Regions from separate parts of the Microbacterium sp. LMI1x-1-1.1 genome, predicted to be linked through region 3. Evidence: predicted binding sites of a transcription regulator. Region 3 holds the regulator's gene; each other region holds the start of a gene.
What was found. Region 3 encodes HrcA, which represses chaperone genes, less so after heat shock. Its sites were predicted from a motif close to TTNGCACTCGNNNNNNNCGAGTGCNAA; they were not measured.
Positions count from the first base shown of each region.

Region 1 (9,743 bases), on a different contig from region 3:
TCGAGGCGACGAGTACCGTGCTCAACGCGCTCGGCGCGTCGGCCGTCTCCGAGACGAAGCGCCTCGACCGCTTCTGGCGCAACGCCCGCGCCGTGTCGTCGCACAATCCCGTCATCTTCAAGCAACGCATCGTCGGCGACTGGGCGATCAACGGCACGCCCGCCCCCTATGTGTGGGCGATCGGGCAGCAGCGGACGCCCGCCGCCGCGGCGCGGTGAGGGCCACACCGGACACCGAGCTTGCTCATCACAAATTGATAACAGGAATTCCTTGCCACCGTTATCTCGCCGTTATACAGTCATTGCACGGTAGATGTTTTGCTGTGGCAGCTACCGACATGTGATTGCAGGACACTCTTGGTGCAAAGGGACAAGGGCCGGCTGGATGCCTCTCCAGCCGGCCCTTACTGCGTCACCCGTCAGGCGGTCTCGCTCCGGCGGCGGCGCATCACGAGCACCGTCCCGAGCGCGAGAAGCGCCGCACCGGCACTACCCGCGACCCACAGCGGCCCGGCCTGACCACCGGTCGACGCCAGCTCGTCGCCGTCAGCCGCCGCGACCGCACCGCTCGAGACGGTCACCGCGGCCCATCCGACGAGATCGCCGGACTCGTCGACGACGGCGACCCGATGGGCGCCGGGCTCGACGTCGTTCGGCAGCGCGAAGCTCGCGGCACCGGCGGCATCCGCCGTCACCTGTCCGAGCGCCGTCGGCGTCGAGTACAGGAACCCGGAGTACCGCTCGCCGGCCGTCAGCCCCGAGACGACGACGCGGTCGCCGCGGACGGACGCTTGGATGCCGCCCTCTGCCGCAGCCGGCAGGTCGTCACCGTTCGCGACCGGAGCACCAGGGGCACCGCCGGTCGACGGGAGCGTCGGCTGGGGAGCGGGGGTCGGCTCGGGCGAACCGGTCGGTGCGGGCGCGGGAGTGGGCTCAGCCGTGGGAGCCGGCGTCGGCTCCGGGGTCGGGGTGGGCTCGGGCTGCGGGCCCGGGCTCGGCTGGGGCTGCGGGGTGGGCTCGACGCTTCCGTCGCCGATCACGACCGAGCCGTCCGCCTTCACGGTGACCTTCGCGGCCATAGCCGCCGCGAGGTTCATCCGCTGCCAGCTCTCCTGCTCACCCACGTCGAGGGGGTTACCGGAGTCCTCGGCGGTCAGCGCGAGCACCTGTCGACGCTGCGCCGGCGTCAGGTCGGGGTGGGACGAGACGAGCAGCTCCTCGGCTCCCGCGGGCACCACGACCTTCTCACCCTTGGGGCCGATGTCGGGGAAGCCGTACCCGAGGTGCTCCTCGTAGTACGCGAGCGCCTTGTCGGTCGGCAGGTACGGGACGTCCTTCTTGATGCAGTTCTCGAGGGTGTCGCCGCAGCCGCGCTCCAGAACGCCGCGCAGTTCGTCGGCGGCTTCGTCGACGAGCGCGCGCATGGCCGGGTCGGCGAGGCGGAGCGCGATGATCTTCTGGCCCATCATGCGGCCGCTGATGACGTCGAGTGGGTAGTGCGCAGCCATCACGACGCGGTTGTTGCCGGCCTCGGCCGTGCGGGCGAGGATCTGCGGCGCGAGCTGGGGCAGCATCTCGGCGAGCGCCGTGCCCTGCCAGTACGCCTGCGACGTGTGGCCCGACGGGAAGGAGCCGCTCGTGGAACCCCACGCGTCGCCGCCTTCCTTGTCGCGGTAGACGAGGTCCTTCGTCTTGTCGAGACGGATGTACGGCCGGTCGTAGTCGAAGTAGTTCTTGGGCGGGTTCGTCGACGAGGTCGAGCCGAGCTTGCCGCCCTCCTTGTTGAGCAGCCAGGTCACCTTGGGCAGTTCGCCGTCGGCGATGGCCTCGGCGTAGATCGCCCCGAGCTTCTTCCCGAACGCGTCGCCCATGCTGACGGACATGTCCTGGTACTGGTCGACGATGGCCCGCTGGACCTGCGCCTTCGAGGCCGTCCGGTTGATCTCGCTCGTCAGCTCGTCGTTGTAGTCCATGACGGCCGCATTGCCGCCTGGGCCGCGGTCGGTGCGGAGGTTCTGGAAGACATCCATCATCCGGACCGACCAGTTGTCGGCGCTGGGAGCGCTCGAATCACCCGTCGAGGCGGTCGCGTCCGACGAGTAGGTCGCCGTCTTCTGCGCCTCGGTGAATCCGTCCGCCGCGAAGGCGGGGACGGCTGCCAGAGTGCACGCGACGAGGATGCCGAGGCCCCCGATCGCGCCGCGAGTCCGGCTGCCTGCTCGTCTTGTCTGTTTCTTCACGCTCACGGGCGCGCCTCACTTCCATCGGTTGCGGGAGTCGTCGCAGACTATCGATGACACGCGGGTTTGTCAGGACATAGCGACAACACAGTTCATGAGAATGCTCTCCTGAGCGTGAGAACGGCACGTGACGGCGTGGTGAAGCCGAGGCGACCATCGGCGCTCGGCGCGTCTGCCCGCGGCGATACAGTTGACGCCATGACCGATCGACGCCTCGCCATCGCCGCGTGGGAGAGCCTCTTCCGCGCGCAGCACGAGGTCATGGCCGAGATCTCCCGGGACTTCGACGACGATCAGCTGTCCGGTGCCGAGTACGACGTCCTGCTGACGGTGACGCGCTGCGATGAGCACACCGCACGCCTGCGCGACGTGACCGCCAACATGCTCATCAGCCAGCCCAGCGTCTCGCGGCTGGTCGACCGGATGGTGGCACGCGGGCTCGTCTCCAAGCAGCCCGACCCGCAGGACGGCCGCGGCGCGATCCTCCGCGCGACCGACAAGGGCGCGACGATGTTCCGTCGGCTGGCGACGGTCCACGGTCGGACGATCGCCGAACGCATGTCGGTCCTCACCGACGACGAACTCGCACAGCTCGAGAAGCTGACCGCGCGCCTTCGCGGCGTGTGACACATGCGAATCGCCCCGCATCCGAGACGGGATGCGGGGCGATTCGCGTCAGTGCACAGATGCCGTGGTGATCACTGGTCGATCGGCTGCGGCTCGCTCTCGCGGGCGGAGATGGTCGGGGCCGAACCGTCGGCGACCACCTCGACCTTGCGCGGCTTGGCCTTCTCGCTCACCGGGATGGTGACGGTGAGCACACCGTTGCTGTAGGTCGCCGTGATGGCGTCGGTGTCGATGCCCTGGCCGAGGTTCAGCTGGCGCAGGAAGCTCGCGGTCTCACGCTCGCGCGTGATCCACTTCACCCCGTCGGCCGCCCCCACGGTGCGCTCGGCACGGATGGTGAGCAGCTGGCCGTCCACGTCGATGTCGACCGAGCCCGGGTCGATGCCCGGCAGGTCGGCGTTCAGGACGTAGTGGTCGCCGTCGCGGAACAGGTCCATCGGCATCCGTCGCGGGCCGCGGCGCGTGTCGAAGAGGGTCGACGCCAGGCGGTCGATGTCACGGAACGGGTCGTAGGTTGCCATGATTCTCTCCTTCGGTGATGTGGTCTCAAAGTTGAGCCCCTGCGGCTCAAGTACGTTCAGATTAGCACTCTGACCCACCGAGTGCCAACGGTTCTCGCACGGCGAACGCCCACGTCGGAGACGGCCTTAGGCTGGCGACATGAGCGCCCACGAGACCGCCCCCGAGCCCGCCGACCCGTTCCTCTGGTTGGAGGAGATCGACGGGCCCGAGGCCCGCGCCTGGGCAGCCGAACGGACCACCGAGACCGAGGCGGCCTTCTCGGGCAACACACGCACCGCGCTCGAGCGCCGCCTGACCGGCATCCTTCAGGACCCCGATCGACTCGTCATCCCGAGCCGCCACGGCGATCTCATGTACGACCTGTGGCGGGATGCCGCAAACCCCCGCGGCCTGTGGCGACGGACATCCCGCGCCGCCTTCGCAGCGGGCGAACCGACCTGGGAGGTGCTGCTCGACGTCGACGCGCTCGGCCGCGAGGAAGGCGTGGCGTGGGCGTTCGCGGGCGCGGCTCACGGACCTGCCGGCAGCGGGCGGGCGCTCGTGCGGCTGAGCCCCGACGGCGGCGACGCCACCGTCGTGCGCGAGTTCGACCTCGACGCACGTCGTTTCGTCGACGACACCCCGTTCGCCCTCGACGCCGAGAAGACGATGATCGCGTGGGTCGACCGCGACACCCTGCTCGTCGCCACCGCACTGCACGGCGGCGGCGTGACCGACTCGGGGTATCCGATCAGCGCCCGCGCCTGGCGACGGGGCGAGTCGCTCGCGGACGCGCCGCCCATCGTGACGGGTGTCGCCTCGGACGTCGGGGTGTTCGCGCACGTCGACCGCACCGGCGGTACGGCGACGCCGATCGTGGTCATCGCGCACGACTTCTTCCACTCCGAATCGTTGGTCTGGGACGGCGGCGAGCCGCGTCTGATCGCCGTGCCGCAGGACGCGAACGTCGATGTTCACGGCGACCTCGTCACCGTGCGGACCACGACCCCGTGGCGCATCGGCGAGACGACGCATCCGTCGGGCACCCTCCTCATCGGTCCACTCGAGACCGTCACGGAGGGCGACGGGTCGAACCTGCGCGTCGCCTTCGCCCCGAGCGACACGGCGGTGCTCGAAACGTGGACATGGACCCGCACGCGCCTGGTCCTGACGATCCTCGACCGCGTGCAGAGCCGGCTCGTGTCGCTCGATCCCGAGACGCTGACCGGAGTCGACATCGACCTGGGCCTCGGCGACGCCGACCTCTTCAGCGCGAGCGTCGCCACCGCCGACGACGACGAGGACGACGAGCTGTGGGTGGTCGCTCGCGGCTTCCTCACTCCCCCGACGCTCCTGGTGATCGCCCCCGGCGCCGAGCCCCGCGTCGTCGACCGCAGCCGCCCCACCTTCGACGCGTCCGGACTCGTCGCGGAGCAGCACTGGGCGACGTCGGCCGACGGCACGCGCGTGCCCTACTTCGAGGTCGGTCCGCGGGAGCGCTCCGGCACTCTCCCCGTCCTCATGAACGGCTACGGCGGGTTCGAGCACGCGCTCACCCCGGAGTATCCGACGATCGTCGGCCCCGCCTGGCTCGAGGAGGGACGCGTGTACGTCGTCGCGAACATCCGCGGCGGCGGGGAGTTCGGACCCGAGTGGCACCTGGCCGCCCTGCGCGAGAACCGCCACCGCGCATACGAGGACTTCGCCGCCGTCTCGCGCGACCTCGTCGCACGCGGCGTCTCGACCCCCGACCGCATCGCCTGCCACGGCCGCAGCAACGGCGGCCTGCTCGTCGGCAACATGCTGACCCAGTACCCCGACGACTTCGGGGCGATCGTCTGCGGCGTGCCCCTCCTCGACATGAGGCGGTACACGCGACTGTCGGCCGGTGCCAGTTGGATCGCGGAGTACGGCGACCCCGACGACCCGGCCGAGTGGGAGTTCGTGAAGACCTTCTCGCCGTATCACCTCATCGAGCCCGGGCGGCGGTACCCGGCATCCCTCATCTATGCGGCCGCGAGCGACGACCGGGTCGGCCCCGTGCAGGCGCGCAAGATGGCGGCACGGTTGGCAGACGAGACGGATGCCGAGGTGCACTACCTCGAGCCTATCGAGGGCGGTCACTCCGGAGCGATCGACGCGGCCTCGACCGCCGCACTGCACGCGACGATCCACGCGTTCCTCGACCGCACGGTGGCGCGCGCCGACTGAGCGGCGGGGGCCCGCCCTCTACGCTGGGGGCGGGAGGTCCACCGCATGAGCAACATCGGGGCCGTCGAGGATGACCTCGCGGCGACGCTGTCCGCTGTCGCGGAGCGCGTCCGCATCGACGACGCCGCGGCCGAGCGGATCCGCCAGCACGTCCCCGGGCTGCGCGCGGCGCTGGCCCGACGCGGATCGTCTGCCGATCTCGTCGACCTCGTGACGGCGGCGGTCGTCGCCGCGAACGGTCGCTCCCTCGACCTCAAGGTGCACGGCGAGCAGCGCGCCGCGAACCCCGTGCGCATGAGTTCGCGGTTCGCCCTCGGCGCCGCCTGCTACGCCGACAGGTACGCCGGCAACCTCGCCGGGCTCCGAGACGAGATCCCCGCGCTCCGCGACCTCGGCGTGAGCGTGCTGCACGTCCAGTCACCGTTCGCCCGCCGGGAGGACGGCACGATCGACCTCCGTCGCGGCGACCCCGGTCTCGGATCGATCGACCGCCTCTCCGACCTGGCCGCCCACCTTCGCCTGTCCGGCATCTCGCTCGCGGTCGACGTCCCCGCGCGCGACGATCTCGCTGGACTCGTGGACGATCTCCTCTTCCTCGCCGGGCGCGGGGTCGAGGTCTTCCTCCTTCCGGCTCGCGACACGGTGGGCGTCCTCGCCCCCGTGCTGGCGATCGGTGCACCGGGAGTCGATGTGCTCCCGGCATCCCCCGGTTCCGCTCCCCTCTGGCACGCGCTCGCCACGGGCGACGCGACACCCGTGCAGCGCGCGCTCGAGGCACGCGACGGCAGTCTCGACGTCGCCGCGGTGCGGGATGCGGACGCGGTGGTGTGGCGAGCGGATGCCGCCGAGCTCACCGCTCGCTACACGGGCGGCTCCTCGTTCGGGCGCGGCCTGGCGACCGCGGACGGCGTGGCCGGAACGACCGCGTCGCTCGCCGGGGTCGAGGCGGGCGACCCGCTCGGCGAAGCCCGCGTGGCCCTCGCGCACGCGTTCGCGCTGAGCGTGCCGGGTCTTCCCGTGCTGTGGCTGGGCGACGAGGTCGGTCAGCTGAACGACCCGACGTTCCGCGACGATCCCGAGCGCCGCGACGACCCGCGCTGGACGCACCGCGGTCAGAAGCCGCGTGACCGCTACGCGCAGAAGACGGATGCCGCCACCTCGGCCGGCCGCATCCACCGCGACCTCACGAAGCTCATCGCCGTCCGCCACACGACGTCGGAGTTCGACGGCACGCGCCTGATCGGTTTCGACGTACCGGCCCCGTCGGTCGTCGCGTATCAGCGGCCCGGTGACGGGTCGATCGTGCTGGTGCTCGCGAACGTCGCTTCAGAGCCCGCGCACGTTCCGGCGGTGACGCTGTCGGGCTTCGCGCGCACGGCACTCGATCTGGTGGAGGGCGTCGAGCTCGCAATCGACGAAGGGCTCACGCTGCCCGCCTGCGGTTTCCGCTGGCTGCGCGTGAGCCCTGTCGTCTGAGTCCGGCGGAGGTCAGTCCTCGACGACCGTGACGGTGACCTCGATGTTGCCGCGCGTGGCGTTCGAGTAGGGGCACACTTGGTGTGCGGCGTCGGCGAGCGCCTGCGCCTGGTCGTGCGGGAGGTTCGGGATGACGACCTCGAGCTGCACGGCGAGACCGAAGCCGCCCTCGCCGTTGGATCCGATGCTGACGCGCGAGCCGACGCTGGTGTCCTCGAGGGTCACCTTCTGGGCGCGAGCGACGGACTGGAGGGCGCTGTGGAAGCACGCGGCGTAGCCCGCGGCGAAGAAGACCTCGGGGTTCGGAGCGCCACCGGCGCCACCCATCTCCTTGGGAACGCGCACGTCGGTGTCGACGAGGCCGTCGACGGTGCGGACGTGTCCGTTGCGGCCGCCTCCGGTCGCGAGTGCTTCTGCGGTGTAGAGAGCTTCCATGATGTCCTTCGGGTCAGGAGGCGATTGCCTCGTCGGTGGTACGCATGACGCGGTTCAGGTCGTGGACCACGTCGAGCAGCATCCGCGCCTTCTCCTCGTCGAGTCCGGTGCAGCGCGCGATCTCCGCGCCGACGACGGACAGCTCCGAGCGGAGCGCACGGCCGTCGTCCGTCAGCGAGACCTCGACGACACGGTCGTCGTGAGGGCTGCGCGAACGGGAGACGATGCCGCGCGCCTCGAGGCGGCGGATGAGCGGCGAGAGGGTCCCGGAATCGAGGAAGAGCTCAGCGCCCAACTCCTTGACCGACCGGGGCTCCTGATCGCCGAGAGCGACGATGACGAGGTACTGCGGGTACGTCAGCTTCCACGGCGCGAGCACGCGCCGATACGCCTGTCCGAAGGCGTGGCTGGCCGAGTACACCCCGAAGCACACCATCTGCTCGATCGCTCTCATGTCTTTATGGTTGCACGCAATTGAGTTGTGCACAACTTAACTGAGGGTGAACGATCCTCGCGATCGTTCGTAGAGTAAGCGGATGCGTCGTGTACTCGTCTTCTCGGGCGGTGCGGATTACGCCGACCCGTGGCATCCGTTCGTCGAAACGAGTGCGATCGTCGCGGAGGTGCTCCGGGAGGAGGGCGACGCCACCGTCGTCGACACGCTTGAAGACCTCGCCGCGCGGATCGACGCTGCGGACCTACTCGTGATCAATGCGGGCGGCGGCACCGCGCCGCATCCGCTCGACTCGCGCCTGGCCGAGATCCTCGCGGGGTACCGCGGTCCGCTTCTCGTCCTGCACGTCGCGGCGACGCTGCTGCCGGAGCACGCGGCGTGGGAGGCACGGCTCGGCGGACGCTGGGTGCGCGACGTGACCTTTCACCCCGAGCGCGGACCGCTGCACGTGCGGCCCGTCTCGGCATCCGTGGCAGACCTCGCCGACCTCGACACGGTGGATGAGGCGTACACGGCGCTGCGGGTCTCTCCCGACGCCGACGTCCTTCTCGTGCACGACGACGCCGACGGGGTCGCGCACGCGCTCGCCTGGACGCACGAGAACGACGGATGCCGCGCCGCCTACAGCGCACTCGGTCACGACGCGGAGGCCTACGGGTCCCCGCTCGCCCCGGAGCTCATCCGGCGACTCACCCGCTGGCTGCTCGCCTGAGCCTGGAGTACGTACATCCCGGACTCAGGTGGCTGGATCGTGTCAACGGATGCTCGTCGACACAGATGTCACGACCGTCGGGCGAGAGGGCGCGCGCGGTATGGAACGATGAGGCGATGTCCGAGCTCCGCCATCGACTGCGCACGACGTTTCGCTGGCTGGGCGACCGCACCGATCCGGACTTCCGTGCGGATGTGACGGGTTGGTGGCGAGACGCCGACATCCTCGGTGGGATGGGCGCCGCGCTCTCCCGGCTTTTCCCCGACGAGGAGCCCACTGTGGTTATGGGGACGCAGTCGAGAGGGAGTCTGCTCGGTGTCCTGTGTGCACAGCACCTCGGGGTGGGGTTCGCGGAAGTGCGGAAGAACCCGGGTTGCGCGGCGGACAGCGATGCGTGGTGGCAGGTGACCACGGCTCCTGATTACCGCGATGAACACCTCGAGCTCGGAGTCCGCCGAAATCTGCTGCGGTCGGGCGATACCGTGTTGTTCGTCGACGACTGGGCCGCGACGGGCGCCCAAGCGACGGCGTCGCGCACGTTGGTGCAGATGAGCGGCGCGAAATGGTGTGGTGCTGCTGTCGTGGTCGACGGCCTCGAGAGCTCCGCAGTGCGGCGAGATCTCAATCTCCGCTCACTGCTCCATGTCCGCGATCTCTGACGACGCGCCTCGGCACGGACCGCAAGTCACCCGCTGGGCGCTCGCCCGACCACGCACCAACAAGAAAAGCCCCGCCGAAGCGGAGCTTTTCTCAGACTGTCTCAACACAGTGTGCGCCCGAATGGACTCGAACCCCTAACCTTCTGATCCGTAGAGAGAACGGTGGCAACTCGGAGGTGCTCGGGAGCACACTGGCCCGCGCGCGCCCTGCCCCACTTCGCCCCGAGATCTTGTGGTTTGAGGTTCGGCGTGTGCGGGTCAATCGGAGCCGCACCGAGCGGGTCGGAGCGGCGCGTGCGAGCTGTTTCAGAGCTGGAACCGGCCCGTCGCGCGCAGCCTCAGACGCGACGTTTGATCGCGCCCGAAGCGAACCACTGCACTAGTGGGACGGCAAGCAGAACCGCAGCCTCGGCCTCAGCTTGAGTATTG
Region 1 covers NZ_JBEGHM010000001.1:1,072,453-1,082,195, reverse strand. Annotated here, with positions in the region: gene MRBLMI1x_RS05255 (acyl-CoA dehydrogenase family protein) at 1-218, shown strand, start outside; gene MRBLMI1x_RS05250 (acid phosphatase) at 419-2,245, opposite strand; gene MRBLMI1x_RS05245 (MarR family winged helix-turn-helix transcriptional regulator) at 2,438-2,866, shown strand; gene MRBLMI1x_RS05240 (Hsp20/alpha crystallin family protein) at 2,938-3,387, opposite strand; gene MRBLMI1x_RS05235 (prolyl oligopeptidase family serine peptidase) at 3,527-5,578, shown strand; gene MRBLMI1x_RS05230 (hypothetical protein) at 5,624-7,054, shown strand; gene MRBLMI1x_RS05225 (organic hydroperoxide resistance protein) at 7,067-7,489, opposite strand; gene MRBLMI1x_RS05220 (MarR family winged helix-turn-helix transcriptional regulator) at 7,503-7,925, opposite strand; gene MRBLMI1x_RS05215 (ThuA domain-containing protein) at 8,026-8,655, shown strand; gene MRBLMI1x_RS05210 (adenine phosphoribosyltransferase) at 8,772-9,314, shown strand; gene MRBLMI1x_RS05205 (hypothetical protein) at 9,653-9,743, opposite strand, start outside.
Region 1: the regulator HrcA is predicted to act here: its motif matches at 3,449-3,475, upstream of MRBLMI1x_RS05240 (Hsp20/alpha crystallin family protein).

Region 2 (9,743 bases), on a different contig from region 3:
CTTGATATAAGGCGCAGGCGAGGTCGCGCGAAACGACGGAGTGTCGATGGTTGCGGCAGGGAAACACACCCGCAACAATCGCTGGATACGGTCGTGTGGCGCCGGGGGCACCCGTACCTCTGCGCGCTGGCCATGCTTCAACCAGGAGGTGTCGGTGACGACCACCCGCTCTGTGCGCGCCCACGATCGATGGCGACGCGCACTCGTAGCCCTTATCGCCGGAGTCTTCTCCGGCGCACTGCTGTTCGGGCTGGCGAATCCCGCCGCCGCCGACACGAAGAGCCCGGAGACCTTCCCGTTCGCGGTGCAGGGCAACGTCCGTGTCGCCGGCGACCCCGTCGAAGGCGCGACGGTCGTCGTGACGGGCGGCGAGTACACCGGCGAGGCGAAGACGGCGGCCAACGGTTCCTGGCGCGTGCCGGTCCCGACGAAAGACGTCCCCTACACGGTCGAACTCGTGAAGGACTCGCTTCCGAGCGGGGTGGCCGCTCCGGAAGGGTTCGCGTTCACGCAGGAGGTGACGTTCGGCCCCACGAGCAACGTCACCCGTAACTTCACCCTCGGTGCAGCGGAGCGGACGACGACCTCGTTCCTCGACCAATTCCTGTCCCGAGCGGTCAACGGCCTCAACTTCGGACTGATGCTCGCCCTGGCGGCGATCGGCGCCTCGCTGGTGTTCGGCACCACGGGACTCTCGAACTTCGCGCACGGCGAGATGGTCACGTTCGGCGCACTCGCCGCGCTCTTCTTCTCCGTCGCGGTCAACATCCCGATCTGGGTCGCGATCCCCCTCGCGGTGGTCGCCTCGGCGCTCTTCGGGTACGGAATGGACGCCGGACTGTGGCGGCCGCTGCGCCGCAAGGGGATCGGCACCGTGCAGCTCATGATCGTCTCGATCGGCCTCTCGCTCGCGCTGCGCTACATCTTCCAGATGTTCGTGGGCGGTGGCACGGTCAACCTGCCGGGCAGGGCGACGGCCAACATCCCCGGCCTCGGACCCATCAGCCTGTCGGTCACCGACGTCGTCAGCATGGCCGTCTCGGTCGTCGTTATCATCGCGTTCGCCTTCTGGCTCATGAGGACCCGCATCGGACGGGCGACCCGTGCCGTATCCGACAACCCGTCGCTCGCCGCGGCGAGCGGCATCGATGTCGACGCCGTCGTCCGCATCGTGTGGGTGATGGCGGCCGCGCTGGCCGGACTCTCGGGTGTGCTCTGGGCCTACTTCCGTCCCGGCATCAAGTGGGACATGGGCACCAGCATCCTGCTGCTGGTCTTCGCCGCGATCACGCTGGGCGGTCTCGGCACCGCGTTCGGCGCGCTCGTCGGCTCGATCATCGTGGGTCTGCTCGTCGAGGTCTCGACGCTCTGGATCCCCTCCGACCTGAAGTACGTCGGCGCGCTCGTCGTGCTGATCGTCATCCTCCTGTTCCGTCCGCAGGGTCTCCTCGGACGCCGAGAGCGAATCGGATAACGGCTCATGGACTTCCTGCAGATCCTCAACAACACGGCGGCTCAGATCCTGTCGCCGGTCACGCTCGGCTTCGTCCTCGCGGCCATCGGTCTCTCGGTGCACTTCGGTTTCGCCGGGCTGCTCAACATGGGTGTCGCCGGCTTCATGGCGATCGGCGCCTATGGCTTCGCCATCTCGACGCTCACCTTCGGCCTGCCGTGGCCCGTCGCGGCTCTCGTCGGCCTCGTCGGGGCGGTGCTCTTCTCGATCGTCATGGGCATCCCGACGCTGCGCCTCCGCGGTGACTATCTGGCCATCGTCACGATCGCCGCGGCGGAGGTGGTGCGCCTGCTGTTCCTGACGGCGACCTTCCGCGAGACGACGGGATCAGCCGACGGCCTGGTCGGTTTCCAGGCCGACTTCCGCGCCAGCAACCTGCTGCCCCCGGGACGCTACGGCTTCGGTCCGTGGACGTACCAGTCGGACCAGTGGTGGGTGATCATCATCGGCATCATCACGATCGCGATCGTCGTGACGTTGGTCTGGCTGTTGATGCGGAGCCCGTGGGGCCGCGTCATCCGCGGCATCCGTGAAGACGAGGACGCCGTCCGCTCGCTCGGCAAGAACGTCTTCGCGTTCAAGATGCAGGCGCTCATCGTCGGCGGCGTCATCATCGCCGCGGGCGGCATCGTGACCGCCCTCGGCACGAACGTCAACCCGAACGTCTACGTGACGTCCCAGACGTTCTACGTGTGGACCGCGCTGCTGCTCGGCGGCGCCGCCACGATCTTCGGCCCGGTGCTCGGCGCGGTGCTGTTCTGGGTCGTCCGCGCGTTCCTCTCGAACCTCCTGCCCGCGCTGTCGAAGATCGGCGTCCTGCCGTTCCTGACCTCCGAGCAGAGCCAGATGCTGGTGTTCGTCCTCGTGGGTGTCGCCCTCATGGTCCTGGTGATCTTCCGGCCACAGGGAATCCTCGGAAGCAAGAAGGAGCTGACCTTTGTCCGCTGACGTCGCACCCCCCGCACCGCGTCCCAAGGCGACCGGCCTCCACAAGGGCGAGATCCGTCCGGGCGTGGAGAAGGTCGATCCGATCATCGTCGCCGACGGCGTGAAGCGCATCTTCGGCGGACTCACCGCCGTGGACGTCGACCACGTCGAGATCCCCCGGAACGCCATCACCGCCCTCATCGGACCGAACGGCGCCGGCAAGACCACGCTGTTCAACCTCCTGACCGGCTTCGACAAGCCGAACCAGGGTCAGTGGTCGTTCGACGGGACCAACCTCGCCGGGATCCCCGCCTTCAAGGCCGCTCGCATGGGCCAGGTCCGGACCTTCCAGCTGACGAAGTCCCTGGGGCTCCTGACCGTGCTCGAGAACATGAAGCTCGGCGCGCCCGGCCAGGGCGGCGAGAGCATCTGGCGCGGCATCCTCCCCTTCCTGTGGCGCAAGCAGGAGAACGAGATCGAGGAGAAGGCCCGTGGCCTGCTCGCGCGGTTCAAGCTCGACGCCAAGGAGAAGGACTTCGCCGCGTCCCTGTCGGGCGGGCAGCGGAAGCTCCTCGAGATGGCCCGCGCGCTGATGAGCGACCCGACCCTCGTCATGCTGGACGAGCCGATGGCCGGTGTGAACCCCGCACTGACGCAGTCACTGCTCGACCACATCCTCGACCTGAAGGACCTCGGCATGACCGTGCTCTTCGTCGAGCACGACATGCACATGGTCCGCCACATCGCCGACTGGGTCATCGTCATGGCCGAGGGCAAGGTCGTCGCCGAAGGTCCGCCCGACACCGTCATGAAGGAGCAGGCCGTCATCGACGCGTACCTCGGTGCGCATCAGGATGTCGACCTGGGCGTCGTGACGGGCCGTTACGCCGGTGAGCTCACCCCCGAGGCGGAAGAGCTCCTCGAGGCCCAGCACGAGCTGCAGGAGGCGGTCGAGGCGGATGCCACTACCCACGCCGCGGAGGATTCCTCGGCGCCAGGCACGCCCGCACGCGCTGCGGACCGGACGGAGGACGACAAGTGAGCGACACCGCAGCATCCCCCGTCGGCGGCACCTCGACCGCGGCGACCGAGAACGTCGTCGAACTCCGGGACGTCCACGCCGGATACCTTCCGGGCGTCAACATCCTGAACGGCGCGAACCTGACCGCCGCGAAGGGCGAACTCATCGGCATCATCGGACCCAACGGCGCCGGTAAGTCGACCATGCTGAAGGCGATCTTCGGACAGGTGAAGATCCGCTCCGGAGCGGTCACGCTCAACGGCGAGGACATCACCGGCCTGCGCGCGAACAAGCTCGTCTCCAAGGGCGTCGGGTTCGTGCCGCAGACCAACAACGTCTTCCCCAGCCTGTCGATCGCCGAGAACCTGCAGATGGGCGCCTACCAGCGCCCGAAGGTCGTGGCGGAACGGATCGACTTCGTGACGTCGATCTTCCCCGACCTCTCCAAGCGTCTGCAGCAGCGTGCGGGGTCGCTCTCGGGCGGCGAGCGACAGATGGTCGCCATGGGTCGAGCCCTCATGATGGACCCCTACGTCCTGCTGCTCGACGAGCCGTCGGCCGGACTGTCGCCGTCGCGTCAGGACGAGGCGTTCCTGCGGGTCTCGGAGATCAACAAGGCCGGCGTCACCACGATCATGGTCGAGCAGAACGCACGTCGTTGCCTGCAGATCTGCGACCGCGGCTACGTCCTCGACCAGGGGCGAGACGCCTACACGGGCAGCGGGCGCGAGCTCTTGAACGACCCCAAGGTCATCGGCCTGTACCTGGGCACGCTCGGAACCTGACCGCTCCGCACAGCGACGCATGATGCCCCCGGCCTGCAGGCCGGGGGCATCATCGTTCGCCCGGACGACTCGGATGCACCGGCGCCGATTTCTTACGACCGCCGCGCGCACGAGAGAGCGGCCCCGGTCCGAAGACCGGGGCCGCTCGAGTACGTCAGCGGCGGATCAGATCAGCCGAGGTTGAGGAACGAGTAGTTGTTGTCCTCGCCGTACTGGAAGATGCCGATCGTGGCGCCCTGCGGGTCGCCCACCTCGTCGAAGGTGATCGGGCCGGAGACACCGTCGTAGTCGGCTACCTCACCGGCGTTGATGATGTCGGCGCACTCGGCGTAGGTGGTGCACTTCGTGCCCTCACCGGTGCCACCGGAGACCTGCTGCAGGTGCGCGGCGACGTCGGGGCCTTCGGCCGATCCGGCTTCGAGGGCCGCCAGAGCGAGCAGGATGACCGCGTCGTACGACTCGGGGCCGTACGTGAAGTCCTTCAGCTCGGGCTTGCCGGTACCGGTCCAGTAGGAGTTCAGGTCTTCCCGGAAGGTCGCCGTGCTCGTCGGGTCGACGGCCGGGTACGTGCCCTTGGCACCGGTCAGGGTGCCAGCGTCGAACTCGTCACCGAAGTTGGCGAGGTTGCCGTCCACGAAGTACATCTTGTCCTTCGGGAAGTCGGCCGCCACCAGCTCGGGGATGATCGTCTTGACCTCTTCGAACGTGATCAGCGCGATCGCGTCGGGGTCGGCCGCCAGAACGGTCTCGACCTGCGACGAGAAGTTCGTGTCGCCCGTGTTGTACAGGGCGGCCGAGACGACGGAGCCGCCGGCCTCTTCGAACGCGGCCTTCGCAAAGCACGCGAGACCAGTGCCGTACGAGTCGTTGAGGATGATCATGCCGACCGTCTCAGCGCCGTCACCGGCGATGAGGTTGCCGAGAACCTGCCCCTGGAGCACGTCGGAGGGGGCGGTACGCCAGTAGAGGCCCTTGTCCTTGTAACCCGTGAAGGCGGCCGAGGTGTTGGCGGGCGAGAACTGGATCGCGTCGGCGGCGATGACCTGGTCGATGAACTGCAGCGACGTGCCGGACGAGGCGGCGCCGATGATCGCGGTGGCGCCGGCGTTCAGCAGACGCGGGATCTCGGTCTCGTACGCCTTGTTGTCGGTGTCACCCGAGTCACCCTGCTCCAGGTTGATGGTGACGCCCTTGTCGGCCTTGTTGACCTCGTCGGCGGCGAACTCGGTGCCGGCGATCTCGGGCGGGCCGAGGAAGGCGAGGTTACCGGTGACGGGCAGGGCCGTGCCGATCGTGTACGTGAGGTCCTTCGCCGGACCCTCGGAGGTGGACGCGTACTCCGGCGTGTAGGACGCGGGCGCTGCCTTGTCGCAGTCCACCGGGAAGTCTGCTTCTGCAGCAGGGGCCGCGGCGCTCGAGCCGGCGGGTGCGGGTGAGCCGGAACAACCGGCCAGGACCAGTGCGCTCGCGCCGATCAGGGCGAATGCGCCCATGACCTTTGCCGTGCGCGATCGGGTGAGAACGCTCATTGTGCTCCTTGCTGTGGTGACACGAGTCGGATCGGGTCCGGCCCGGTGTGATCAACCTAGCGGGGAGGTCGTCTCGCGAGTGTTGCCGTTCGTTAACGATGTGTAACGAGGTGGGCACGCTCCCATAACGGTCGGGAAAGCGGCATCCGATGCGGTTCAGACGGGGTCGGGAACGGCTGTCACGGCGCGCGTACGCTGGCGACGCGAGGCCAGGAGCGAGTCGACGGCGAACACCGCGATCGCCACCCAGACGAGCCCGAATCCGATCCATCGCTCGAACGGCATGGGTTCGTGCAGGATGAGCACGCCCGTGAGGAACTGCATGATCGGCGCGATGAACTGCAGGATGCCGACCACGGTCAGCGACGTGCGTCGGGCTCCGGCGGAGAAGAAGAGGAGCGGGATCGCCGTGATGGCTCCGGCCAGGAGGAGCAGGATCGTGTGGCCGGTGCCCTCGCGCCCCATCGTGAGCCCCGACGTCACTCCGACCGCGACGAGCTGGATGACGGCGATCGGCACGAGCCAGAAAGACTCGAGCGTGAGGCCGCTGACGGCATCCACCGACGGTCCGATGCGCTTCTTCACCAGCCCGTAGGTCGCGAAGCTCGCGGCGAGGGTCAGGGCGATCCACGGCACGTTGCCGACCGCCACGATGATGACGACGACAGCCGCGGCGGCGATGCCGACGGCGGTCCACTGGGCGGGGCGCAAACGCTCCTTCAGCACGATCACGCCGAGGAGCACGGTGGCGATCGGGTTGATGAAGTAGCCGAGGCTCGTCTCGACGACGTGACCCGTCAGGGTGCCGATGAGGAAGACCTGCCAGTTGACGTAGATCAGGAGACCGGCGACGAGGGTCCAGAGCAGGAGCCGACGATCGCGGAGGATGACGCGCATCCGCCCCCAGCCGCGGGTGACCGCGATCAGCGCGACGCAGAAGACGAGGCTCAACACGATGCGCCAGCCGACGACCTCCCACGGCGTCGTTGGCGCAAGGCTGACGAAGTACAGCGGGAGGAAACCCCAGAGCACGTACGCCGAGAACACGAAGATCCCCCCGAGGGACTTCTCGCGGGCGGTCTCCTCGGGTGTCATGAGTACGAGCCTACGACGGTCATGACAGCTTGCGCGTCATGGCGACTGCCGACGTTCGCGCGGATCCTGCCATCGGCAAGGCAAAAGCACAGGGCCCGGATGCCGAAGCATCCGGGCCCTGTCGAAGGTGCTGCGTGTCAGCGGACGACGACCGCGAGGACGTCGCGAGCCGAGAGCACGAGGAACTCGTCGGCGCCGAACTTGACCTCGGTGCCGCCGTACTTGCTGTACAGGACGCGGTCGCCGACGGCGACGTCGAGCGGAACGCGGTTGCCGTTGTCGTCGATGCGGCCGGGGCCCACGGCCACGACCTCGCCCTCCTGGGGCTTCTCCTTGGCGGTGTCGGGGATGACCAGGCCACTTGCGGTGGTCTGCTCGGCCTCGACCTGCTTGATGACGATGCGGTCTTCGAGCGGCTTGATGGAAACCGACACGGTCTACCTCTTTCTTGCTGGTGGGGTCCTGCTTCAAGACTCATCAGCACTCGCTTGTCGAGAGTGCTAACGAAAGTCTAGGGCGCGGTTGGCACTCATGCAACGCGAGTGCCAACCGAGGTCCGGATGCCGCACGGCCTAGGCTGGCCGGATGGAACAGGCCGAGCTCACCGCCCTCCTGACCGCCCAGGGATTGCGCATGGTGGACGAGGTCGGACCCCTGGCATCCACCACCGAGGTCGCCGCCGCCGTCTCGCGCCTGCGCGCGGCCGGCCACTCCCCCGATCTCGTCTCGGCCGTCGTCGGCCAGGCCCACCTGCGGGTGCGCGCTGCGGCGAAGTTCGGCCCGTTCGCGGACCGCATGCTGTTCACCCGGGCGGGTCTCGAGCAGGCCACGCGGCTCGAGGTTGCTGCGCGTCACGCGGGGCGGTTCCGGGATGCCGGTGCGCACCGCGTCGCGGACCTCGGCTGCGGCATCGGGGGCGACGCTCTGGGGCTCGCGGGCATCGACTTGGACGTGCTCGCGGTCGACGCGGACGAGACGACGGCCGCGCTCGCGGCGTACAACCTCGCCCCCTTCGGCGAATCGGTCACCGTGCGGCACGGCCGTGCCGAGGAGACCGACCTCGACGGGTGGGATGCGGTCTGGCTCGACCCGGCCCGGCGCACCGCCGGCCATTCCGAGACCTCGCGCACGGCGCCCGAGGACTGGTCGCCGTCGCTGGACTGGGCCTTCGACCTCGCAGGACGGATGCCGGTGGGCATCAAGCTCGGCCCCGGACTCGATCGCGACCTCATCCCCGACGACGCCGAAGCGCAGTGGATCAGCGTCGACGGCTCGACGGTCGAGCTCGTGCTCTGGTCGGGATCGCTGCGCCGCGAGGACGTCCGCCGGTCGGCGCTCGTGCTGCGCGGCGGCAGCGCCGCAGAGCTCACCGCGCCCGGCGACACCGACGACGAGCCCGTCCGCGACCTCGGTGCGTTCGTCCACGAGCCCGAGGGCGCCGTCATCCGCGCGCGCCTCATCGGCGAGGTCGCACGGAGCCTCGACGCCGGCATGCTCGGCGGCGGCATCGCGTACCTCACCTCCGACACCCCGCTCACGAACCCGTTCGTCCAGTCGTTCCGGGTGCGCGAGGCCCTCCCCCTCAAGACCGGCGCCATCGATGCGGCGCTTCGGAAAGCCGACATCGGCACGCTCGAGATCAAGAAGCGCGGCGTCGACGTCGACCCGGCGCAGTTCCGGCGCAAGCTCACGCTGCGGGGCGCGGCATCCGCCACCCTCATCCTCACGCGGATGGGCGAGGGGCGGGACGCGAAGCGGGTCGCGATACTGGCCGACCGGGTCTGACTCAGCCGACCAGGGCGCCCTGCGTTCCGGCCCACCACAGCCACCCGGCGCTGTACAGCAGGGACGCGATGCTGAGCCCGAGACCCCAGTACGCGGTCTCGCGCTTCTCCCACGGCCGGCGGAGGGCGAGGACCGCGAGGACGACGCCGATCATCCCGACCGGGAAGCCCCAGCCGACGAAGCACGCGAGGACGAGACCGAGCGCGCCGAACAGCAGCGACCAGCCCGCGCTCCGCGGCAGCACCGGCGCCGGCGGGATCCACCGCACGTCGGGCGAGGCTTCCTCGTCGGGGTCCGGGTGCACGGCGAGGGGCGGCGCGACGGGGAGCGGCTGGGTCAGCTCGCGCCGGAACCCGCCGCGGTGCGCCCCCGGGAGCGCGGAATCGGTCGGCGCGGACGCGACGTCGACGGACGGCGGCTCGACGACCGGACCCTGAGCTGAAGAGGCGGGGCCTCGTGACGGGGAGGCGGGGGGCGGCATCCGCTCGTCGGTCATGAGGACGTCGCCACCTGGATCGTCGTGACCGGCAGTGTGGAGTCGGCGCCGAAGGCGAGGGTCGAGGCCGGGCGGCCGCTCATGATCAGCTCCGAGGCGAGAGCGGCGATCATCGCTCCGTTGTCGGTGCAGAGCGAGAGAGGCGGGATGCGGACGGCGACCCCGGCGGCCTCGGCGCGCTCGAGCGCGACGTCGCGCAGACGCCTGTTCGCGATGACGCCACCGCCGAGCAGGAGGCGCGGCACGCCGTGGCGGGCGCAGGCGTCGAGGGCCTTCGTGACGAGGACGTCGACGACCGCTTCGCGGAAGGATGCCGCGACGTCGGGCACCGACACCGGTTGCCCCGTCGCCTCGTGCTGTTCGACCCAGCGCGCGACGGCGGTCTTGAGCCCCGAGAACGAGAAGTCGTACCGGTGCTCGGCCATGTCGGAGGCCCGGGACATGCCGCGCGGGAACCGGATGGCGTTCGGGTCCCCGGTGGACGCTGCGCGATCGATCTCGGGTCCGCCGGGGTAGGGCAGACCGAGGATGCGGGCGATCTTGTCGAAGGCTTCGCCGGCGGCGTCGTCCATCGTCTCGCCGAGGAGCTCGA
Region 2 covers NZ_JBEGHM010000001.1:1,881-11,623, forward strand. Annotated here, with positions in the region: gene MRBLMI1x_RS00010 (branched-chain amino acid ABC transporter permease) at 155-1,474, shown strand; gene MRBLMI1x_RS00015 (branched-chain amino acid ABC transporter permease) at 1,481-2,461, shown strand; gene MRBLMI1x_RS00020 (ABC transporter ATP-binding protein) at 2,451-3,482, shown strand; gene MRBLMI1x_RS00025 (ABC transporter ATP-binding protein) at 3,479-4,246, shown strand; gene MRBLMI1x_RS00030 (ABC transporter substrate-binding protein) at 4,417-5,775, opposite strand; gene rarD (EamA family transporter RarD) at 5,932-6,870, opposite strand; gene groES (co-chaperone GroES) at 7,008-7,304, opposite strand; gene MRBLMI1x_RS00045 (class I SAM-dependent methyltransferase) at 7,456-8,655, shown strand; gene MRBLMI1x_RS00050 (hypothetical protein) at 8,657-9,151, opposite strand; gene tsaD (tRNA (adenosine(37)-N6)-threonylcarbamoyltransferase complex transferase subunit TsaD) at 9,148-9,743, opposite strand, start outside.
Region 2: the regulator HrcA is predicted to act here: its motif matches at 7,393-7,419, upstream of groES (co-chaperone GroES).

Region 3 (9,743 bases):
AGGGCGGTCGCCTGACGGACCCGCGACTCGTTCGACGAACCCTGCCCGTCGCCGGTGTCGGCGTCGCCCGGCCACGGGCCAGCGGAGCCCTTCGACTTGAAGTGGTTCACGACGAACAGGAACGGGTCGCCGCCAGCGGCGGGCTCGAACACCTGGGCGATGGGCTCGCGCGCGTTGCCGAAGGCCTCGCCGTCCGCGCTCTGGTCGCCGAGGGCGCGGGACGCGCCGACGGGGGAGACGCGCGCGGGCTGGTAGATGATCGCGTTCGTGATGACGTCCTGCTCGGATGCCGGGGGCAGGTCCGTCGAGGAGGGCACGAACGCCCACGTGCCGGCGCCTGCCTTCGCGTTGAGCGCGGCGACGAGGGTCGCCGTGGCCTCATCGGTCTTCTCGCCGAGCGCGGCCGAGTTCTCGATCTCCATGAGGCCGACGACGCCGGCGTCCACCGAGGTGATGGCCTCGACGAGCTTCGCCTGCTGGCGTGCGAGGTCGGCGGCATCCCACGCTCCGCGCTGGGCGCAGCCGTCTCGGACGGTCACACCGTCGCCGAAACGGTCGGTGTAGGCCTCGCAGCTCGCGGTGTCGGTCCCGAGCGTCGTGAAGTAGTTGAGGACGTTGAACGAGGCGATCGAGAGGTCTCCGCTCACCTCGGCGGGTGCGTCGGTTCGGACGTTCTCGAAGACGACCTCATCCGTGCCCGTGCCGTCGCCGACGAGCGGCTGAGTCGGGTTCAGCTTCCACGAGTCATTGCGGTAGTCGACGATGAGCGGTTCCGTGAAGGTGACCCCCGCGCCGACCGTGATCGGCTCGGTGAGCGAGACGTACGCGGGCGTCAGCGCCTGGTTCGCGGCCGACGTGTAGTCGAGCCCGGCTCCATCGTCGAGACGCACGCCGCGAGCCGCGTTGTCCGCGGCGACCGCGGCGGCCGCGTCCGAACCGGGACGCGCCGCGTCCGTCGGCTGGCGCAGCGGCTCCGACCCGGCTGCGAGGCCCACCTCGCCGAAACGGTTGGTGCTGTAGGTGTCGCTGACGGTGAAGTCGCCCTGGGGCGCGACCAGCATCGACTCGAGCGACTCGCGCTGTGCGACCGTCTTCGGCCATTCGACGGTGGCGGGCGTCGGCGCCTCGGCATCGGCGACGACCTTCGCGGCTCCCGCCTTGACGGTGAGTTCGGTGAGGCCGTTGAACTCCGAAACGACGCCGGTGACCGTCACGGTGTCGCCGAGGGCGACCTCGCCGGTCGCTCCGGGCGCGTAGACGAAGACGGCGTCGGAGGCCGTGTGCGCGGCGAGGTCCAGCGCGCCGCCGGTGCCGGCCGTCTGGATGACGTAGCCGTTGTATCCGCCGGTGGGGTAGTGGGCCGTGACGACCCCGGTCGTGGTGACGGTGCGGCCGGCCAGGGGCGAGGCATCCGTCGTGCCCTGGATCTCTGCGATCGTCGCCGCCTGCGGCTCGGGCTCGGGCTCGGGGTCGACATCGGCGCCGAGACCGGTGGGGGTGGGGGCGCCGGCCGTGAAGTCCGCGGCGTTGTCGGCGGTGTTCGAGTTCTCGTCGTCGCGCGAGACGCTCGTGGCGTTGGCGGTCCCGGGGGCGGGCGCCGAACCGGCGAAAGCCGTGGCCGTCGTTCCCCACCCGACGAGGTCGACGACCTGGTCGAGGGTGGCGATGCCGGTGCTGCCCGTCAGCGCGGTGTCGTTCGCGACGAGGGCGACCTTGGCTCCGCTGCCGCTCATCGCGATGGTGCCCTCGACATCGGCGTCGAAGCCGGGGAGGGAGGTGTTGCTGCCCGGCGCCTCGCCGATCAGCAGGTTCGCGCCGGCGGGCAGGTCGACGTCGCCGAGCTTCGTCACCTGCCACGAGCCGCCGGTGGCGGAGGCGTACTGGACGCTGTAGCCGCTCAGATCGACGGTCTCGTCACCGGTGTTGGCGAGTTCGATGAAGTCGCGGTTGAACGCGGCGCCGCTGTTGCCGCCGCCGCCGTAGACCTCGGAGATCACGATGGGCGAATCGGCCGACACGGCGGCGGTGGCGACCGACGGAGCGAGGGCGAGCCCTCCGACCGTCACGGTCGCGGCCGTCAGCAGGGCGCAGGTCCGGCGGAGAACCGGATGCGCGGCGGGCACGGGGGCAGGTGGGTGCGACACGGTGGGTTCTCCCGAGGCGGCGCGGGCGCGGGGCTTATCGCGCAGGAACCGACCGCCACACTGAGCATTCGGGCGGTGGTGCGCCCCTCGCAAGGGTCAGATCGGTTAACTCTTTCTCATGCGTCGGTGCGCTGGCGTGTCGATGAGACGAGCGGTTATTGTGCCCGGTCGGCCGGGACGCTGCGCAGCCGGTCGCCGGTAGACTCGCCTGGTCATGTCACCCCGCGCACTCACGCCCCTGCAGCCCGCGGCCACGCCGCCCGCGCAGCTTCGCAACTTCTGCATCATCGCCCACATCGACCACGGCAAGTCCACGCTGGCCGACCGCATGCTGCAGATCACCGGCGTGGTCTCGGACCGCGACATGCGCGCCCAATACCTCGATCGCATGGACATCGAGCGCGAGCGCGGCATCACGATCAAGAGCCAGGCGGTCCGGATGCCGTGGGCCACCGATGCGGGCACGTTCGCGCTCAACATGATCGACACCCCCGGTCACGTCGACTTCACGTACGAGGTCAGCCGGTCGCTCGCCGCGTGCGAGGGAGCGATCCTCCTCGTCGACGCGGCGCAGGGCATCGAAGCGCAGACGCTCGCGAACCTGTACCTGGCGCTCGAGAACGACCTCGAGATCATCCCGGTCCTCAACAAGATCGACCTGCCCGCTGCCGACCCGGAGAAGTACGCGGCTGAGCTCGCGAACCTCATCGGCGGCGACCCCGCGGACGTGCTCAAGGTCAGCGGAAAAACGGGCATCGGTGTCGAGGAGCTGCTCGACCGCATCGTCGAGCGCATCCCGGCACCGAAAGGCGACGCCGACGCGCCGGCCCGGGCCATGATCTTCGACTCGGTCTACGACGCCTACCGCGGCGTCGTCACCTACGTCCGGATGATCGACGGCAAGCTCGAGCCGCGGGAGCGGATCCAGATGATGTCGACGCGCGCCGCTCACGACCTCCTCGAGATCGGTGTGTCGAGCCCGGAGCCGGTCCCCACCAAGGGATTGGGCGTCGGCGAGGTCGGTTACCTGATCACGGGCGTGAAGGATGTCCGCCAGTCCAAGGTCGGCGACACGATCACGAACCACCGCAAGCCCGCGACCGACGCGCTTGCCGGCTACACCGACCCGAAGCCGATGGTGTTCTCGGGGATCTACCCGATCGACGGCAGCGATTACGCCGTGCTCCGCGAGGCACTCGACAAGCTGAAGCTCTCTGACGCCTCGCTGCAGTACGAGCCCGAGACCTCCGTGGCCCTCGGCTTCGGCTTCCGCTGCGGGTTCCTCGGACTGCTGCACCTCGAGATCATCACCGAGCGCCTCTCGCGGGAGTTCGACCTCGATCTCATCACCACGGCGCCCTCGGTGACCTACACGGTCACGACCGACACCAACGAGACGGTCACGGTGACGAACCCGTCCGAGTACCCGGACGGCCGCGTCGCCGAGGTGTCCGAGCCGGTGGTCAAGGTCGGCATCCTGTTGCCGAAGGACTACGTCGGCACGGTCATGGAGCTCTGCCAGTCGCGTCGCGGCACGCTCCTCGGCATGGACTACCTCAGCGAGGACCGCGTCGAGCTCCGCTACAACATGCCGCTCGGCGAGATCGTGTTCGACTTCTTCGACCACCTGAAGTCGAAGACGCAGGGATATGCGAGCCTCGACTACGAGCCGGCGGGCTCGCAGACCGCCGACCTCGTGAAGGTCGACATCCTCCTGCAGGGTGAGAAGGTCGACGCGTTCAGCTCGATCGTGCACCGCGAGAAGGCCTACGCCTACGGCACGCTGATGACCGAGCGTCTGCGCAAGCTCATCCCGCGCCAGCAGTTCGAGGTGCCGATCCAGGCCGCCATCGGTGCCCGGATCATCGCCCGCGAGAACATCAGCGCGATCCGCAAGGACGTCCTCGCCAAGTGCTACGGCGGTGACATCAGTCGTAAGCGCAAGCTGCTCGAGAAGCAGAAAGAGGGCAAGAAGCGCATGAAGATGGTCGGCCGCGTCGAGGTCCCCCAGGAGGCGTTCATCGCCGCCCTCTCGGGCGATGTCGAGGGCAAGGACAAGAAGTAGGCTGACACGATGCGCCGCGGGAGTTTCCAGGCAGGAACCGTCGACTACGCCGCCGTCGGGGCCACGCAGGCCCCCGACCTCATGGGCTATCCGCCGAAGGGTACGACCCCGGCGGAGGCGTCGTGGCGTCTCGGCAGCGGCGAGAGCCGCTTCGTCACCTCGACCGAGCAGCTCCTCGGGTGGGGTGCCCAGCGAGGTGCGGGATTGCGCGTCGAAGATGTGCGCCCGGCATCCGGACCCATGTACTCGGGTGTCGGGTTCGACGCCGACGGCAACGCCGTCCAGCCGAGCAGGCTGGACGATGAGCAGCGCTTCGATGCGGACGGCACGCCGTTCGTCGGCGCCGGCACGACCGCGCACGTCCATGGCCGGGTCGGTGGGATGAGGGCGGATGCCGAGCTCCGCGTCATCTCGCTGATCGACGAGCCGCGGCGGGTCGGGTTCTCGCTCGGCACCGTCGGCGGCTCGGTCGTCAGCGGCGAGGAGTCGTTCCTGCTCGAGTGGCGGGACGACGACGAGGTGTGGTTCACGGTCCGCGCCTTCGACAAGCCGACCGGCGTGCTCTACCGCCTGTGGCATCCCCTCGTGAAGCGTCGTCGTCGTGCGCTGTTCCAGGGGTACCTGCAGGCGATGTCGCCCATGTACGCCACCGGTTCCTGATGGGCTCTGCTCTTCCCCTCGGCGATCCCGCACCCGCCGACGGCGCGCTGCCGCACGACGTGCCGGTGGATCCCGCCGTCGACTTCGGCGTCTACCTGCACGTGCCGTTCTGCCGGGTCCGCTGCGGATACTGCGACTTCAACACGTACACCGCGACCGAGCTGCGCGGTGCACGCCAGGACGCCTACGCCGACGAGGTGCTCCACGAGATCGCGCTGTCCCGTGAGGTCCTCGCCGCACAGGGACCCCTGCGTCCGGCCCGCACCGTGTTCTTCGGCGGTGGCACCCCCACTCTCCTTCCGCCGGGCGACCTCGCGCGCATGCTCGACGGCATCCGGGGAACCTTCGGTCTCGCGGACGGCGCCGAGGTCACGGTCGAGGCGAACCCCGACACGCTGACCGATGAGGTCGCGCAGACCCTTGCCGCTGCCGGCGTCACACGGTTCTCGATCGGGATGCAGTCGTCCGTGCCGCACGTCCTCGCGGCACTCGACCGCACGCACGACCCCGCGAACATCGCGACGGCCGTCGCGGCGGCGCGGAAGGCCGGGCTCGCGGTCAGCCTCGATCTCATCTACGGCGCACCGGGGGAGTCGCTCGAGGACTGGCGCACCTCGCTCGAGACGGCGATCGCGCTCGCACCTGATCACATCTCGGCGTACGCGCTCATCGTGGAGGACGGAACGAAGCTCGAGCGTCAGATCCGCCGCGGCGAGGTACCCGCCCCCGACGACGATCTGCAGGCCGACATGTACGAGCTCGCCGACGAGCTGCTCGCGGCAGCCGGCTACGGCTGGTACGAGGTCTCGAACTGGTCGACGACTCCCGCCCAGCGCTCCCGCCACAACCTGTCGTACTGGCGGGGTCAGGACTGGTGGGGCTACGGCCCCGGTGCCCACAGCCACGTCGGCGGGCTGCGCTGGTGGAACGTCAAGCACCCCGCCGCGTACGCGCAGCGCCTGGCGCTGGGGGAGTCGCCGGCGGCCGGACGGGAGCGACCGGATGCCGAGGCCCGCCGCCTCGAGGTCATCCTGCTGCGCTCGCGCATCGTGGACGGCGTCGCGGTCGACGAGGCGACCGTCGCGGGGCGGCGGAACGTGGCATCCCTCATCGCCGACGGACTCGTCGACGGCGCCTCGGCCGTGCGGGGACGCATCGTGCTGACGCGTCGCGGACGGCTGCTGGCCGACGCCGTCGTCCGCGCACTCACCGAGTGATCCGAGCAGATCGCTTCTCGCGCGGTAGAATTGGCACTCCCAGAACGAGAGTGCCAGCGGAGGAGGGGTGATGGTCTCGGAACGCGGTCTTCAGGTGTTGCGTGCGATCGTCCAGGACTACGTCGACACGCGCGAGCCGGTCGGCAGTAAAGCGATCGTCGACCGTCACCAGTTCGGCGTCTCCGCGGCAACCATCCGCAACGACATGGCGCTCCTCGAAGACGAAGAGCTGATCACCGCGCCCCACACGTCGTCGGGCCGTGTACCCACCGACAAGGGGTACCGCGTCTTCGTCGACCACCTCGCCGACGTCCGCCCCCTCACCTCTGCGCAGCGCTCCGCGATCGGCGCCTTCCTCGAGGACACCGGTGACCTCGACGACCTGCTCGTCCGGACGGTCCGCTCCCTGACGCGTCTGACCGGTCAGGTCGCGATCGTGCAGTATCCGTCCTTCGCGCGGGCGAACGTCTCGCACGTCGAGGTCGTGCACCTCGGCGGGCCGCGGATCGTCATCATCGTCGTGACCGACACCGGCCGAGTGTCGCAGCGCGTCGTGCTCCTGTCGTCCGAGCCGTCAGCCGACGAGGCCGCGCAGCTCAAGCTCGCGATGGCGTCGCTGCTCACGGGCAAGAGCGTCCGAGACGGCGCGGCGGCGATCGCGCGCATCCTCGAGGACGAGACCCCGGTCCCGCGCGAGGAGAACCGCCGCGTCGTACTGCGCGCGATCGGCGAGGAGCTCGACGAGTTCCGCCAGGACCGCATGGTCATGGCGGGGTCCGCGACCCTCGCCCGCCGGGAATCCGACTTCCGCGGCAGCATCTACCCGCTCCTCGAGGCGATCGAGGAGCAGGTGACGCTGCTGCGGCTCATGGGGGAGATGGTCGCCGACGACCGCGGGCTGGCGACCAGCATCGGGCGCGAGAACGAACCGTTCGGGCTGTCCGAGGCATCCATCGTCGCGGGCGACTACGACGCCGGCGGGTCCCACGCCCGCGTCGGCGTGCTGGGTCCCACACGCATGGACTACCCCACGAATCTCGCGGCGGTCCGCGCCGTCGCGCACTATCTGACGCGGTTGCTCGAAGAAGACGAGACGTCGCGCTGAACGAATCGGCCCGCGGGCCGGAGAGGTGATTGTGGCTGACCACTACGAGGTCCTGGGTGTCGCGCGCGACGCGAGCCCTGAGGAGATCAAGAAGGCTTACCGGCGTCTGGCGCGCCAGCTGCACCCGGACGTGAACCCGGGGGAGGATGCCTCCGAGCAGTTCAAGCTCGTGACGCACGCCTACGACGTGTTGAGCGACCCCGACCAGCGCCAGCGTTACGACATGGGCGGCGACGGAGGCGGCTTCGGCGGAGCCGGTGCAGGTGCCGGCTTCGGCGGTTTCAGCGACATCTTCGAGAGCTTCTTCGGCGGTGGCGGCGGAACCCGCGCCGGCCGTCCGCGGTCACGCCGCGAGCGGGGCCAGGATGCGCTCGTACGCGTCGACCTCGACCTCGGCGACGTCGTCTTCGGCGTCCACCGCGACATCGAGGTCGACACCGCGGTCCTCTGCGAGACCTGCCAGGGCTCGTGCTGCCAGCCGGGCACCCAGCCGGTCACCTGCGACATCTGCCACGGATCGGGCCAGATCCAGCGGACGGTCCGGAGCCTCCTCGGCAACGTCGTCACCTCGCAGCCCTGCACCACGTGCCAGGGCTACGGCACGACCATCCCGTACCCCTGCTCCACCTGTCAGGGCCAGGGCCGTGTGCGTGCACGTCGCACCGTGTCGATCGACATCCCGGCCGGCGTCGAGACCGGTCTTCGACTCCAGCTCCCCGGGTCCGGCGAGGTCGGTCCCGCCGGCGGCCCGAACGGCGACCTGTACCTCGAGGTCACCGTCGCCCCGCACGACGTCTTCAGCCGCGACGGCGACGACCTACTCGCGACCCTCGAGGTCTCGATGGTCGATGCCATCCTGGGAACGAGTGTGACCATCGAGTCCCTCGACGGATCCGTCGACCTCGACATCCGCTCCGGGGTCCAGGCGGGCGACGAGCTCACCATCCGCGGTCGGGGGATCACGCCTCTCCGAGGCGACCAGCGCGGCGACCTCCGGGTCGGCGTGCAGGTCGTCACGCCTTCGCACCTCGACCCGAAGTCGCGGGCGCTCGTGCAGGAGCTCGCGAAGCGGATGCGTCCGGCCCCGCCTCATCTGGCGGAGTTCCACCCGGGTCTGTTCTCCAAGCTCCGCGGCAAGTTCAAGCGCTGATCGTGGCCCTCCACTTCCTGATCGAGGATGCCGGGGCCGCCGGCCCGGGCGATGTCGTCCGGCTGACGGGGGCCGAGGCGCACCACGCCGCGGCCGTCCGTCGCATCCGGGCGGGAGAGGACGTCACGGTGGGTGACGGCCGCGGCGTGTGGCTGACCGGCACGGTCTCGGCCGCCGCGCCCAAAGAGGTCTCGGTCGAGGTCTCCACCCGCGCCGAGGTTCCCGCGGCGTCGCCGCGCACCGTCCTCGTCCAGGCCCTCGCGAAGGGCGATCGCGACGAGCTCGCCGTCCAGGCGGCGACGGAGCTCGGGGTCGACGCGATCATGCCGTGGCAGGCGGCCCGCTCTGTCTCGCGGTGGGAGGGTCCGAAGGTCGCCAAGGGCGTCGCACGCTGGGAGACGATCGCCCGTGAGGCGGCGAAGCAGGCGCATCGGCCGTGGCTGGCAGAACTCCACCAGCCGGTCTCCACGCGGCAACTGGCGGCACTCGCCCAGAACGCACGGATGCTGGTGCTCGAGCCGACGGCATCCGTCGCGCTGTCGCGCATCGAGATCGACGCGGCCGACGCGAGCGACGTGATCCTCGTCGTGGGACCCGAAGGGGGCATCTCGCCCGAGGAACTCGACCTGCTGCAGTCGGCGGGTGCGACGCTCGTGCGGCTCGGCGACACTGTGCTGCGCACCTCGACGGCGGGGCCGGCGGCCCTCGCCGTGGTCAATGCGGCCCTCGGCCGCTGGTGAGCCGGACCCGACCGACGCGGGAAGGCGCTGAGTAGACTGGGAGGATGAGCGAGCCATCGGTGTTCACCCGCATCCTCCGGGGTGAGATCCCCTCCGAGATCGTCGCCGAGACCGACAACGCGTTCGCGATCCGCGACATCGCCCCGCAGGCGCCCGTCCATCTCCTCGTGATCCCCAAGACCGAGGACTACCGCGACGTGGTCGAGCTCGCGGCGGGCGACCCCGCCCTCCTGGCCGAGCTGGTCGGCCTCGCGAACAGTGTCGCCGCCGAACACGCCGGCGGCGACTTCAGACTCGTGTTCAACACCGGCCCCGACGCCGGACAGACCGTGTTCCACGTCCATGCACACGTGCTGGGCGGCGGACTCACGGAAGGGAGCCTCGGTGGCTGACAGCGCCGAACCCACCGTCGCGCACATCTACGCGGACGGTGTCGCCATGGTGCAGCTGCTCGGTCCGCAGGACCGTCTGCTGCGCACCGTGGAACGCGAACACCCGGACGTGCAGGTACACGTCCGCGGCAACGAGATCACCCTGACCGGTGGCGAGGGCGCCGTCGCGCGCGCCCACGAGCTCGTGGACGAGCTGATCGGCATGGCGAGATCGGGCCAGGGCCTCGACCCGAGCGACGTGACGCAGTCGAACCGCATCCTCCGCGAGAA
Region 3 covers NZ_JBEGHM010000002.1:1,014,811-1,024,553, reverse strand. Annotated here, with positions in the region: gene MRBLMI1x_RS12755 (ExeM/NucH family extracellular endonuclease) at 1-2,123, opposite strand, end outside; gene lepA (translation elongation factor 4) at 2,359-4,209, shown strand; gene MRBLMI1x_RS12745 (DUF1990 family protein) at 4,219-4,869, shown strand; gene hemW (radical SAM family heme chaperone HemW) at 4,869-6,086, shown strand; gene hrcA (heat-inducible transcriptional repressor HrcA) at 6,157-7,191, shown strand; gene dnaJ (molecular chaperone DnaJ) at 7,223-8,341, shown strand; gene MRBLMI1x_RS12725 (16S rRNA (uracil(1498)-N(3))-methyltransferase) at 8,344-9,081, shown strand; gene MRBLMI1x_RS12720 (histidine triad nucleotide-binding protein) at 9,126-9,473, shown strand; gene MRBLMI1x_RS12715 (PhoH family protein) at 9,520-9,743, shown strand, end outside.